Regions from separate parts of the Rhodoplanes sp. P11 genome, predicted to be linked through region 2. Evidence: predicted binding sites of a transcription regulator. Region 2 holds the regulator's gene; each other region holds the start of a gene.
The links. The regulator LexA, encoded in region 2, represses DNA repair genes until DNA is damaged. The targets are predictions, from matches to a motif close to TGTTCNNNNTGTGTTCNG.
Positions count from the first base shown of each region.

Region 1 (3,205 bases), on a different contig from region 2:
CCAAGGGCGCCACCGTGTGAGCGGCGGGTCGCCACGCCGGCGCGATGTCGGCAGCGCGCGAGGACCCCACCCTGTCGATCACCGCCGCATGGGCGGGGGCGGCGCCGCTTCGGCCGGTGCGCCGAGATCGAGTTCCCACGTCTCGCCCAGCAGATCGTGGCCGAAGGTGCAGTGCGGCTCCTGCCGCACGAGCGTGAAGCCCGCCGCCGCGTAGAGACCGCGTGCCTCGTCGAGAATGCTCTGTGTCCACAGCGAGACCTTGCGGTACCCGCAGGCGCGGGCGAAGCGGACGCATTCGTCCACCAGCCGGCGGCCGAGGCCGAGCCCGCGTGCCTGCGGCAGCACCAACAGCAGCCGCAGCTTGGCAACGCCGCCGCCGCCGTCGACCAGGAACACGCTGCCGACCGGGACACCGTCGCGCTCGGCGATCCAGCAGCGCTCGCGCTCCGCCTCGAAGTTGCGCAGGAACGTCGCGACGATGTCGGCCACCAGCGCCTCGAAAGCCGGACCCCAACCGCGTTCCGCCGCGTAGCTGGCGCCGTGGCTCGCCAGCACGAAGCCCATGTCGCCCGCCCGGTGGGAACGCAGGACGAGGGCCGGGGACGCGGGCGGCTCCGACGCCAGTAGACTCTCGACCGTGTCCATCGCCTCCACCAGCCGTTGCTGGTCGGCTTCGGCGAGGGGGGCCAGCAGGCTCGCCACCTTCGCGGCGGAGCGGTGATCCAGGGTGGCGAACGCCGTCTCGCCCGCCCGGCCGAGCGTCAGCAGGCTGCGGCGGGCGTCGTCCGGCGACGGGTTGCGGGCGACCAGGCCGGCCTTCTCGAACCGCTTGAGGATGCGGCTCAGATAGCCGTGGTCGAGGCCGAGCGCGCCGGCGATCGCGGTCGCCGTGGTGCCGGGGGCGCGGCCGATCTCGTAGAGCACGCGCGCCTCGGTGAGCGAGAACGCGGTGCCGACCATGCCGCTCTGGAGCAGGCCGATCCGGCGCGTGTAGGCCCGATTGAAGCGCCGCACGGAGTCGATTCGGGCGGCGGCCGGCGCCGCAGTGGTCGGCGGCGTGGTGGACGGGGCGATGGTGGTCGGGAGCACGGTCATGGCGGCCCTCCGGGCGAAGGAAGGCCGTGAGCGTCCCATCAATAGTTGACCAGGTCAACTAACTTCGATCGGCTCGTCCGGTGGACGGATGACTGTGCTGCGCAGCCGCACCAGCCGCCGGCCCAGCCGTCCCAGCAGCGCGGCCTCGGGATCGTCCGCCGCCGGGTGGCCGCCGACCGCGTCGTAGAGCCGGCGGTGAATCAGCAATCCCTGATCCGGCGACGGACGGCGCCGCAGGGCGTCGCGCAGCACCGCCCAGGCCTGGCCGGTGACGGAGCCGGCGGGTGCGGCCGGCTCGGCCCGGAACACCGCGGCGGTCTCCATTTGGCCACGCCGCTCGGCAGCCTCGACGAAGCGGGTCGTCTCCTCGATCCAGCCGCCGTCCGGCATCGTGCCGGGGCGCAGGAACATGAGCCAGGCCGAGCGGGCCGCGGCCGCCGCCTCGCGCAGCCGATGATCGAGCGGCGCCGTGGAAACCAGCACGGTGCAGCCGGCGATCTCGGCCACCTTGGCGGTCTCGTCGCGCGAGCCGCCCTCCGCCACCACCACGTCGCGGACCGTGCCGGCGACGGCGCCGCTCACCAGCACCGAGAGGGTGCGGACCAGCGCCCGTTCGCAGTCACGGGCCGGGATGACGACGCTCAGCATGGTGGGGTGCGACCTCTCTGCGCCGTCCGTAGCACGGTAACGCCGGGAGATCACGCCGGCTCTGCACTGTTGGGCCGGCTGAACGTAGAGGGTGCGCACGAGGCAACGCTCACACGGATTTGTTCTTGCTTTGTTCAGGTCGTCGCCTACATTGAGCCCATGAGCGCAGCCCCCGCCCTTCGCCGTCGTTCCGATCCGGCCGGTCTTCATCCGGCTCGCCCCGATCCGGCTCGCCCTGATCCGGCTGGTCTCGATCCGGCTTGGCCGGTCCCGGCCATCGCGCCCGAGCGGCGCCGCGGCCGCGGCGCGGTGTCGAACCCGACCGGCCGCTACGAGCCGCTCGCCCGCGTCGCCTTCGACGACGGCTGGCAGAGCCTGGAGGAGCTGCCGCCCTTCACCACCACGGTGGCCACCGATACCGCCCGCAAGGTGATCACCCGCAACGAGTCGCCCGACATCTCGTTCGACCGCTCGATCAACCCGTATCGCGGCTGCGAGCACGGCTGCGTCTACTGCTTCGCGCGGCCGACCCATGCGTATCTGGGCCTGTCGCCGGGCCTCGACTTCGAATCGAAGCTGTTCATGAAGCCGGACGCGCCGGAGCTGCTGGCGCGTGAGCTCGCCGCCAAGGGCTACGCGCCGAAGACCATCGCGATCGGCACCAACACCGACCCCTATCAGCCGATCGAGCGCAAGACCGGGCTGATGCGGCGCATCCTGGAGGTGCTGGAGGCGGCGGGCCATCCGGTCGGCATCGTCACCAAGTCGGATCTGATCCTGCGCGACGTCGATATTCTCGCCAGGATGGCCGAGCGCCGGCTGGTGCGGGTCGCTTTGTCGGTCACCACTCTCGATCGCGGTCTCGCCCGCACCATGGAGCCGCGGGCACCGACGCCGCCGCGGCGGCTCGCAGCCCTGCGCGGGCTCGCCGAGGCGGGCGTGCCCACCACCGTGATGGTGGCGCCGGTGATCCCGGCCATCAACGACGCCGAGATCGAGCGCATCCTGGACGCGGCGGCCGCCGCCGGCGTCGAGAGCGCCGGCTATGTGCTGCTGCGGCTGCCGCTGGAGGTGCGCGATCTGTTCCAGGACTGGCTGCGCACCCACTATCCCGATCGCGAGCGACGGGTGTTCACCCTGATGCGCCAGATGCGCGGCGGCAAGGACTACGACGCGACCTTCGGGCGCCGGATGACCGGCTCCGGCCCCTATGCCTGGATGCTCGGCCGCCGCTTCGAGACCGCCTGCGCGCGCCTCGGCCTCAACCTGTCGCGCACGCCGCTGACCACCGAGCACTTCGTGCCGCCCCGCGATCCGACGGCGCGCCAGCTCGAGCTGTTCTGATCCTCGGGCCGCACCGCAGTCCGCCGGTCGGCCGTGTCGAGACTCGCTGTAACGTTACGGCGGCCGGCCGCGAACTCCTTGATGATCGCCATCGGGCGATCGAGGAGGATCAGACAAT
Region 1 covers NZ_CAXWGY010000001.1:284,479-287,683, reverse strand. Annotated here, with positions in the region: gene moaB (molybdenum cofactor biosynthesis protein B) at 1-20, shown strand, start outside; gene ACFQUV_RS01345 (helix-turn-helix domain-containing GNAT family N-acetyltransferase) at 79-1,095, opposite strand; gene ACFQUV_RS01340 (glycosyl transferase) at 1,150-1,743, opposite strand; gene ACFQUV_RS01335 (PA0069 family radical SAM protein) at 1,903-3,087, shown strand; gene ACFQUV_RS01330 (hypothetical protein) at 3,204-3,205, shown strand, end outside.
Region 1: the regulator LexA is predicted to act here: its motif matches at 1,864-1,881, upstream of ACFQUV_RS01335 (PA0069 family radical SAM protein).

Region 2 (3,205 bases):
GCGGACGGCAGCGCCGTCGCGGTGCCGCGCACCGCCGCGGCCTTCGGCGACGACTGCCGGCGCGCCGCCCTGATCGTGTCGACGCGCGATCCGCCGCCCGGCTGCCGGGCCATGGTGATCGACCGGGCGATGCTGCGGGAGACCGGCGCCCTGGCGCTGCGGCGGGTGGGCGAGGACTTCGTCGTGGTGCCGACGCGCCTGGCCGGGACGGATCGCCCCTGGTCACCGGCGCCGGCGATCGCGGCCCGGGGGCCCGATCCGGCAGCGGGGGCGACCGGCGTCACGCCCATGCCGCAGCCGCCGCGTCGCCTTCCGGACGCGACGCCAGAGACGGACGATCTCGAGGCCGAGGATGGGCCGACCGCCGACCCGGTGAGCGCCGCACCGAAAGGCATGTCCGCTGGCGGCGCGCCGGACCGTTCGGGTCCCGACCCGGACCGTTCGAGCGCTGACCCGGACCGTGACGATGCGCCCTGACGGCCGGGGCGGGACCTATCGGTCAGCGTTGCGCCGGCGCAAACAGCGCTTCGACGGGCCGAGCACAGCACGACCCGGCGCCCTGGATGAGTTCGCCCCGCCCCGGATTCGCTCCGCCCGACCCGGGCCACGGTCGGTTTTCAGCGCAGCGGGCACGGCCGCCTGAAGCCGTAGCCCGGATGGAGCACCGCGACATCCGGGGCTGCCGGTGCAGTGTTCGGCGATGGTCCCGGGAAGCGATACGATTTTCACCGCCCGTCCCCGAATCCCCGGGGTCTCGCGTGGCTCGACCCCGGGCTACAGGGCTGCCGCAGAACGATGGATGGCCAAAGCGAGCCCCGCCATGACGGCGAGAGGCCGGAGGCCGGCGTCGTCCGCACGAGGCCGTAGCCCGGATGGAGCACCGCGACATCCGGAGCTGCCGGTGCGGTGTTCGGCGGTGGTCCCGGGAAGCGATACGATTTTCACCGCCCGTCCCCGAATCCCTGGGGTCTCGCCTGGCTCGACCCCGGGCTACAGCCGCCCCGGATGTCGCTCCGCTCGACCCGGGCCACGGTCCACGATCCACGATCGGTTCGTGCACGAGCCCGGAGTCCACAGCGCGCCGCATTCGTGCCGTCGCGCAACGTAGCCGCCGTCCGGGCGTCCAGCCGGTCTCTCTCTCAATACCGGCGCATCAGGCCGACCAGCCGTCCCTGGATGCGCACCCGACTGGGGGGAAGGATGCGCACCTCGTAGGCGGTGTTGGCGGGCTCCAGCGCGATCGAGGCGCCGCGGCGGCGGAAGCGCTTGAGGGTGGCTTCCTCGTCGTCCACCAGCGCCACCACGATGTCGCCGGTGTCGGCATTGTCGGAGCGGCGGATCAGCGCGATGTCGCCATCCAGGATGCCGGCCTCGATCATCGAGTCGCCGCGCACCTCGAGGGCGAAGTGGTCGCCGGCGCCCAGCAGCTCGGGCGGCACGTTGAGAATGGCGCTCCTGGATTGGATCGCCTCGATCGGCGTGCCGGCGGCGATTCGCCCCATCACCGGCACGGCGACCGGACGGGTGCCGTCCTCCTCGGGGGCGGGAGGACGGACGCGGCCGAGATTGCCTTCGATGACGCTCGGGGTGAAGCCGCGTGCCCGCACCGCCATGGCGCCGTGGCCGACCGTGTCGGGCAGCTTGATCACCTCGATGGCGCGGGCCCGGTTGGGCAGCCGGCGGATGAAGCCACGCTCCTCGAGCGCCGTGATCAGCCGGTGGATGCCGGACTTCGACCGCAGATCCAGCGCGTCCTTCATCTCGTCGAACGACGGCGGAACGCCGCTCTCCTTCAGTCGCTCGTGGATGAAACGCAACAGCTCGAACTGCTTCCGAGTCAGCATGTGAGGTCCCCCGACATCCGCCCAGGCAGTTCACCCGAACCGCCTAAACAAATCATGAACATACCCTATATGTTCGTTATGTGTTCCGCAACCCTTTAATGTCGGGCGATCGAATCGAGCAATCCCTAGGACCAAAGATTAGCCCTAAGAGATTGGCAGAGCGACAGATCATGTCGGCGGCGGGGGACGCCGCGGCGACGCCGAGAATACCCGACCGCTCAGGCCGGAAGCCGAATCACCCGACACAGGCCGCCCGCCGGAACCGCGGCGGCATGCGGCTCGCGCACCAGGAGGGCGTCGGCCAGCCCGAGCGGGGCGAGGAGGGAGCTGTCCTGATCGCCGACCGGGGTGGCGACCAGCCGGCCCTCGGGGTCGACCGAGAGCGTCGCGCGCAGATGGTCGGCACGCTCGTCGTTCGGCTTGAGGTCACGGGCGGCGACCGCCGGCTCGACCGCAAGCGTGACGTCGTCGCGGCCCTGGAGACGGCGGAGCAGCGGCACCAGGAACAGAACGGCGCCGACGAAGGACGAGACCGGGTTGCCGGGCAGCCCGAGCACATGGACCGGGCCGAGCCGGCCGCTCATCAGCGGCTTGCCGGGCCGCATGGCGACCTTCCAGAAGGCGAGCGCCATGCCCTCGGCCGTGAGGGCGTCCTGCACCATGTCGTAGTCGCCCACCGAGGCGCCGCCGGTGGTGACCAGCACGTCGACGGCGGCGGCGCGTGCCCGCCGGATGGCCGCGACGGTCTCGTCCAGGCGGTCCGGCACGATGCCGAGATCGAGCACCTCGGCGCCCTCGCGGCGGGCGAGCGCCGCCAGCATGAAGCCGTTGGAGTGGACGATCTGGCCGGGGCCGGGATCGGCGCCGGGCGCCACCAGCTCGTCGCCGGTGGCGACGAGCGCGACGCGCGGCCGGCGATATGCCGGCACGCTGGCGTGGTTCATGGCGGCGGCGAGCGCCAGGTCGCGGATCGTCAGGGGCCGGCCACGGCGCAGCAGCACGTCGCCCTCCGAGAAATCGCGGCCGCGCCGCCGGACATGGCGTCCGGGCGCCCCGGCGGTCGAGAAGGTCACGCGGTCGCCGTCGCGGGCCGATACCTCCTGGATCACCACGGTGTCGGCGCCCTCCGGCAGCACGCCGCCGGTGAAGATGCGCGCCGCCTCTCCGGGACCGACCGTGCCGTCGAACGGCCGGCCGGCCGGCACCTCGCCGACGATGCGCAGCGTGGCGGGGCCGGCGACGACGTCGTCGCCGCGCACCGCCCAGCCGTCCATGGCGGAGACGTCGGCAGGCGGCTGGGTGCGGCGGGCCGCGAGATCCTCGCCCAGCACGCGGCCATGCGCCTCGGCGAGCGGCACCGG
Region 2 covers NZ_CAXWGY010000019.1:388,575-391,779, reverse strand. Annotated here, with positions in the region: gene ACFQUV_RS20950 (ComEC/Rec2 family competence protein) at 1-477, shown strand, start outside; gene lexA (transcriptional repressor LexA) at 1,140-1,844, opposite strand; gene glp (gephyrin-like molybdotransferase Glp) at 2,063-3,205, opposite strand, start outside.

Region 3 (3,205 bases), on a different contig from region 2:
TCTCCGGCATGGTGACCCAGAAGTGCCGCGGCATCTCGCTCCGCATGGCGGCGAGGCGGAGGCGGGCCGGGTTGAAGGTCGCGCGGTAATAGGCAAGCCACAGCTCGTCGAGCACCGCGTCGGCGGTCTGCGGCGGCTTCTCGACCGGCGGACCGAAGCGCAGCACGCCGTCGTGCCAGGCGGCGGTGCCGATCGGCGTCGCGATCAGCCAGTCCATGCCGGCGAAGCGATCGACGAAGAACGGCGCCGCGCGCCGCAGAACGTAATGCTGCGGCTCGAACCAGGCGACCGAGACGCTGCGCCCGTCCCTCTCGCAGGGCCGGAAGCGCAGGAAGGCATGCATCTTGTGGATGTCGCGGCGGACCGCGTGGGCATAGCCGGCGAGGCGCGCCACCACCGGGTCGGCCGGATTGGCGGCGAGGCCGCGGGCGCCCTGCACGATCCGCCACAGCACGTCGTAGAGGAGCGCGAAGCGATCGGCGGCGCGGTGGCAGATCGCGTCGTGCAGAAGCTCCGCATAGGCGCGCGGCACCGCGATCTCGGGGAGCGCTTCCGCGGCGGGCGGCGGCGGGAACAGCGAGGGTGCGTCGGGCGGCACGAAGGCGACGTCGCGCGGCGCCAGCACCGCGGCGAGGCAGCCACGGGCCGCCTCGCGAAAGGCGGCCTCGTCGGCATCGGGCGCGAGCCGCACGGCGTACATGGTCAGCCGAACAGGTCGAGCTGCACCGGCCGCGCCGCCGGGACGAGCCGGCGGCGCAGATGCGCCTCGTCGAGCAGCGCGGTCGGCCGCCAGTCGGCGGTGACGATGAAGGGCCGCGCCCGCGTCACGCCGCCGCCCGACAGCCGCGCCACGTCGGCGAGCCGCAGCCCACCGCTGCGCCGCGCCGCCAGGATGCGCTCGACCGCGCGGACACCGAGCCCCGGCACCCGCAGCAGCAGCTCGCGCGGCGCCCGGTTGACGTCGACCGGGAAGCGGCCGCGCTCCGCCAGCGCCCAGGCGAGCTTCGGATCGATGGCGGTGTCCAGCATGCCGGCAGGCGCGGCGGCGGCGAGCTCCGGCAGCGCGAAGCCGTAGAAGCGCAGCAGCCAGTCGGCCTGGTAGAGCCGGTGCTCGCGCACGAGCGGCGTCGCCGCCTGCGGCAGCCCGGCCGAGGGATGGCCGGTGGGGCTGAACGCCGCGTAGTACACGCGCTTGAGCGCATAGGAGGCGTAGAGCGACGTGGCGGTGCCGAGGATCGTGAGATCGTCGGCGCGGTCGGCCCCGACGATGATCTGGGTCGACTGGCCGGCCGGCGCGAAGCGCGGCGGCGGCGCCTTGCCGATCACGCCTGGCCCGCGGCGGCGCGCCGTCGCGGCATCCTCGATCAGCGTGCGGGTGGTGGCGAGCCCCGCCTTGATGCGGCCGGCGCTCTTCTCGGGCGCATAGGCGGCGAGCGACGCATCGCTCGGCAGCTCGACATTGAGCGACAGCCGGTCGGCCCAGCGGCCGGCCTCGGTCAGCAGCGTCGCGCTCGCCCCCGGGATGGTCTTGAGATGGATGTAGCCGCGAAAGCCGTGCGCGGTGCGCAGCGTCTTCGCCACCCGCACCATGTCCGCCATGGTGTCGTCCTCGCTGCGGGCGATGCCGGACGACAGGAACAGCCCCTCGATGCAGTTGCGGCGGTAGAGATCGAGGGTGAGCCGCACCACCTCGTCGACCGAGAAGCGGGCGCGCTCGACCGTGCTGGAGCGGCGGCTGACGCAATAGGCGCAATCGTAGCGGCAGAAATTGGTGAGCAGGATCTTCAGCAGCGACACGCAGCGGCCGTCCGGCGTGTAGGCGTGGCAGAGGCCCATTCCGTCGGTGGAGCCCAGCCCGCCGCTCCGCGACGTCCGCCGCGTCCCGCCCGAGGAGGCGCAAGAGGCATCGTACTTGGCCGCATCGGCCAGGATTTCGAGCTTTTGCAGGAGTGTCCGCGGCATCACCGGCACCGTGTGTTCTTGTTATGTTCTTTGTATGGCGAGCAGGCCGGGCGCGCAAGCCCGGGGTGCAGCTCTCCGGCCGGTTGGCGCGCCAGGCCAGCGGCCCGGGCGGAACGCTGTCAACCACCTCGTATCGGCTTGATGGCGCGTCTGTTTCCCGATGAGCGCCGCTCATCCGGAGACGAATGTCCCGCGTTTGCCGGCGGGCTTCGGGCGGTGTCGGATGCACCCCCGGTCGGCCTGCGCCGGCCCGCGAGGGATGCGAGATGCTCCGTCGATGGAGTCGCCTTCTCCTGGCCTGGCTGGCCTGGCTGGCCCGCCCGAGCAGCGAGGCCGTCGATCGACGCATCGGCGTCCTGCTGGAGCGGCGCGGCTTCCGCTTCGACGACGCTTTCGAGCGCGAGATCGAGCGCGACGTGCTGGCCACAGCTCCACGATGCTGGCACGGGCCGCCGCCGTGATGACCGCCCGCCGTCCACTGCGGCCGAAGCGGGGACGAGGCGGACGCCTTGGTATACTGATCAGTGAATGGACGCGGTTCGGCCCCGACGGCAGAGTCGGGGCCGCGCGCCCTCGGCGAGTCCGGTGCGGCGCGACGGCCTCGGCCTCCGCCGCGGCGACTCGGGTCCATGGTTCGCAACCTGCCGCCACTCAGCGCGCTGGAGATGTTCGAGGCCGCCGCGCGGCGGCTGAGCTTCAAGCGCGCCGCCGAGGATCTCGGCGTGACGCCGAGCGCCGTCAGTCATGCGGTGCAGGGCCTGGAGGTCCGGCTCGGTCTGCGGCTGTTCCACCGCGACCAGCACGGCCTGCGGCTGTCGGCAGCCGGTGGCGCCTACCTGCCGCAGGTCAGCGCGGCGCTGGCGGCGCTCGCGCAGGCCACCGACCAGGCGACCGGCCGCCGGCCCGGCGGCGCGGTGTCGATCACCGTCGCGCCGACCTTCGCGTCGCACTGGCTGGTGCCGCGGCTCGCCCGCTTCGCGGCGCGCCGCCCCGACATCGCGATCGCGCTCGACACCTCGCGGCAGGTGGTCGACCTGGCGCGTGAAGGCATCGATCTCGCCATCCGGCTGAGCGAGGCGCGGACGACGCGGGGACGCTGGACCCGGCTGATGGGCGAGACGCTGGTGCCGGTCTGCGCGCCGGCGCTCGCGACGTCGCTCGGCGAGACCGGGTGGCCCGACCTGCTGCGGCGGGCACCGCTGCTGCACGTCACCACCACCTCGGCCGATTGGGACGCCTACCT
Region 3 covers NZ_CAXWGY010000001.1:550,922-554,126, reverse strand. Annotated here, with positions in the region: gene ACFQUV_RS02520 (UdgX family uracil-DNA binding protein) at 1-700, opposite strand, end outside; gene ACFQUV_RS02515 (putative DNA modification/repair radical SAM protein) at 703-1,962, opposite strand; gene ACFQUV_RS02510 (hypothetical protein) at 2,229-2,423, shown strand; gene ACFQUV_RS02505 (LysR substrate-binding domain-containing protein) at 2,592-3,205, shown strand, end outside.
Region 3: the regulator LexA is predicted to act here: its motif matches at 1,976-1,993, upstream of ACFQUV_RS02515 (putative DNA modification/repair radical SAM protein).

Region 4 (3,205 bases), on a different contig from region 2:
GCCCCACGACTAGACTGATCGGTCTAGTTGCGTATAGCGCGGATCTTTCCGGGAGTTGTGGCGAAAATGTCACCTTCCACAACCCGCCTCGATCTATGCTGAGACATCTTTTCCGAGAGGGGGGTTCCCATGAAGAAGGTTCTGCTCGCGAGCGCCGCCATCCTGGCCATGGCCGGCGTCGCCTCTGCGGCCGATATGCGCATGCCCGTCAAGGCACCGCCGGTCATCGCGCCTGTGTTCTCGTGGACTGGCTGCTACATCGGCGGCTATGTGGGCGGCGCGTGGGCCGACGGTGACGTCACCGCGTGGGACCTGAACGGCTACACCGCCGTCGGGGGCTGGGGCTACAAGGCCGACTCGAGCTTCATCGGCGGTGGCACGGTGGGCTGCAACTGGCAGCCGGTCGGCTCGCCCTTCGTGCTCGGCCTCGAAGGCGAAATCGGCTACCTCAGCCTGGAAGGCTCCGCGTACGATCCGATCCTGGCCAACAACGGCGCGGTCGCGCCGGGCGTGCTGTCGTCGGCGAAGATCGGCGATTGGTACGGCATGATCACCGGCCGCCTCGGCTACTCGTGGGATCGCGCCATGATCTACGTGAAGGGCGGCGCGGCCTTCGTGAACGTCGAGACTGCGATCTACGACGGCTGGGGACTCCAGACCATGGCGGCCTCCGCGAGCGAGACCAAGGCCACCTGGACGGTCGGCGGCGGCATCGAGTGGGCGTTCGACCTGAACTGGAGCATCAAGGCCGAGTACATGTACATCGGCACCAACGGCACCCAGACGGTCACCGGCATCAATCCCGGCGACGGCCTCGCCTATTCGTGGGATCACGACCTCAACGGCATCCACACCGCCAAGATCGGCCTGAACTACCGCTTCGGCGGTGGCGCTCCGGTGATGGCGCGCTACTGATCGCCATGTCTCGACTGAAGTCTCAATCGTAAGCCTCTCCTGATGGTGGAAGCCCCGGTGCCCAGGCCGGGGCTTCTGCTTTTCCGGGGCGGCCCGACCCGCAAAATCCGTGGCGGCCACCGGCCGTGACGGCCCCATCCCGCCACCATGGTTGGAGGTGAGGCCGCGGCTCGCCCCTGCGCCCTACGAGCGCCGCTCGCACGCGCCGCTGTTGACAACCGCGAGGGTGCTGGCGCTCCGCGTCCGTTCTCATTAAGTTCCGGGCACCGTCACCCCCGTCCGGGCCAGGTCCTCGTGCCGCCCAGGACCGAATCCGGTGCCCAATGACCGACCTGTTCGACAAGCCGCGCCGGCCCGACGGCCGGGTGATCTCCATCCGCGGCGCCCGCGAGCACAATCTGAAGTCCGTCGACGTCGACCTGCCGCGCGACAAGCTCGTCGTGTTCACCGGGCTGTCCGGCTCCGGCAAATCGTCGCTCGCCTTCGATACCATCTATGCCGAGGGCCAGCGCCGCTACGTCGAGTCGCTGTCGGCCTATGCGCGCCAGTTCCTGGAGATGATGCAGAAGCCGGACGTCGACCAGATCGACGGCCTGTCGCCCGCCATCTCGATCGAGCAGAAGACGACGTCCAAGAACCCGCGCTCGACGGTGGGCACCGTCACCGAGATCTACGACTACATGCGGCTCCTGTGGGCGCGCGTCGGCGTGCCCTACTCGCCCGCCACCGGCCTGCCGATCGAGAGCCAGACGGTGTCCCAGATGGTCGACCGGGTGATGGCGCTGCCGGAGGGCACGCGGCTCTATCTGCTGGCGCCGCTGGTGCGCGGCCGCAAGGGCGAGTACCGCAAGGAGCTGGCCGACCTGCTCAAGAAGGGCTTTCAGCGGGTCAAGATCGACGGCGCCTTCCACGAGATCGCCGCGGCCCCTGCGCTCGACAAGAAGCTCAAGCACGACATCGACGTGGTGGTGGACCGCATCGTGGTGCGGCCCGACATCGCCACGCGCCTCGCCGAATCGTTCGAGACGGCCCTCAAGCTCGCCGACGGCCTGGCCGTGGTGGAGTTCGCCGACGGGGCGCCGGTCCCTTCTTCCGTTACCTCCCTCCTTGTGGGGGAGGTCGACCACCCGAAGGGGGGTCGGGAGGGGGGTAAGCGGCATGGGACGGCGTCCGGGGCTACCCCCCTCCCCGCCCCTCCCCCACAAGGGGGGAGGGAGCGCGTCGAGAATGCCGCCAAGCCCGACGCGAAGACCACCAAGCTCGCCGCGGCCGCGGCGGCGGACGCCAACCGCATCGTCTTCTCGGAAAAGTTCGCCTGCCCGGTGTCGGGCTTCACGATCCCCGAGATCGAGCCGCGGCTGTTCTCGTTCAACTCACCGCACGGCGCCTGCCCGTCCTGCGGCGGCCTCGGCCTCGACCAGAAGATCGACCCCGACCTCGTGGTGCCCGACAAGGAGGTGACGCTGAAGCGCGGCGCCGTCGCGCCGTGGGCGAAGTCGTCGTCGCCCTACTATGTCCAGACCCTGGAAGCGCTGGCGAAGCACTACCGCTTCACTCTCGACACCAAGTGGAAGGAGCTGCCGAAGCGCGCCCAGGAGGCGATCCTGTACGGCTCCGGCGACGACGAGATCCGCTTCGTCTACGACGACAGCATGCGGGCCTACGAGACCAAGAAGCCGTTCGAAGGCGTGGTGCGCAATCTCGAGCGGCGCTGGCGCGAGACCGAGAGCGAGTGGGCGCGCGAGGAGATCGGCAAGTACTTCACCGCGATCCCGTGCGCATCCTGCCAGGGCCACCGCCTGAAGCCCGAGGCGCTCGCCGTGAAGGTCGACGGCCTGCACATCGGCGAGGTGGCGGCGCTGTCGGTGCGGCGCGCCGGCGCTTGGTTCACGGCGCTGCCGAAGCGGCTGACGCCCAAGCAGAACGAGATCGCCACCCGCATCCTCAAGGAGATCCGCGAGCGCCTGACCTTCCTGAACGATGTCGGCCTCGACTATCTCACGCTGGCGCGCGCCTCCGGCACGCTCAGCGGTGGCGAGAGCCAGCGCATCCGCCTCGCCTCGCAGATCGGCTCCGGCCTCACCGGCGTGCTCTATGTGCTGGACGAGCCCTCGATCGGCCTGCACCAGCGCGACAACGCCCGCCTGATCGAGACGCTGCGGCGGCTGCGCGACCTCGGCAACACCGTCATCGTGGTGGAGCACGACGAGGACGCCATCCGCACCGCCGATTGGGTGCTCGACATCGGCCCCGGCGCCGGCATTCACGGCGGCCGCATCGTCTCGGCCGG
Region 4 covers NZ_CAXWGY010000001.1:1,776,702-1,779,906, reverse strand. Annotated here, with positions in the region: gene ACFQUV_RS08065 (outer membrane protein) at 130-915, shown strand; gene uvrA (excinuclease ABC subunit UvrA) at 1,239-3,205, shown strand, end outside.
Region 4: the regulator LexA is predicted to act here: its motif matches at 1,160-1,177, upstream of uvrA (excinuclease ABC subunit UvrA).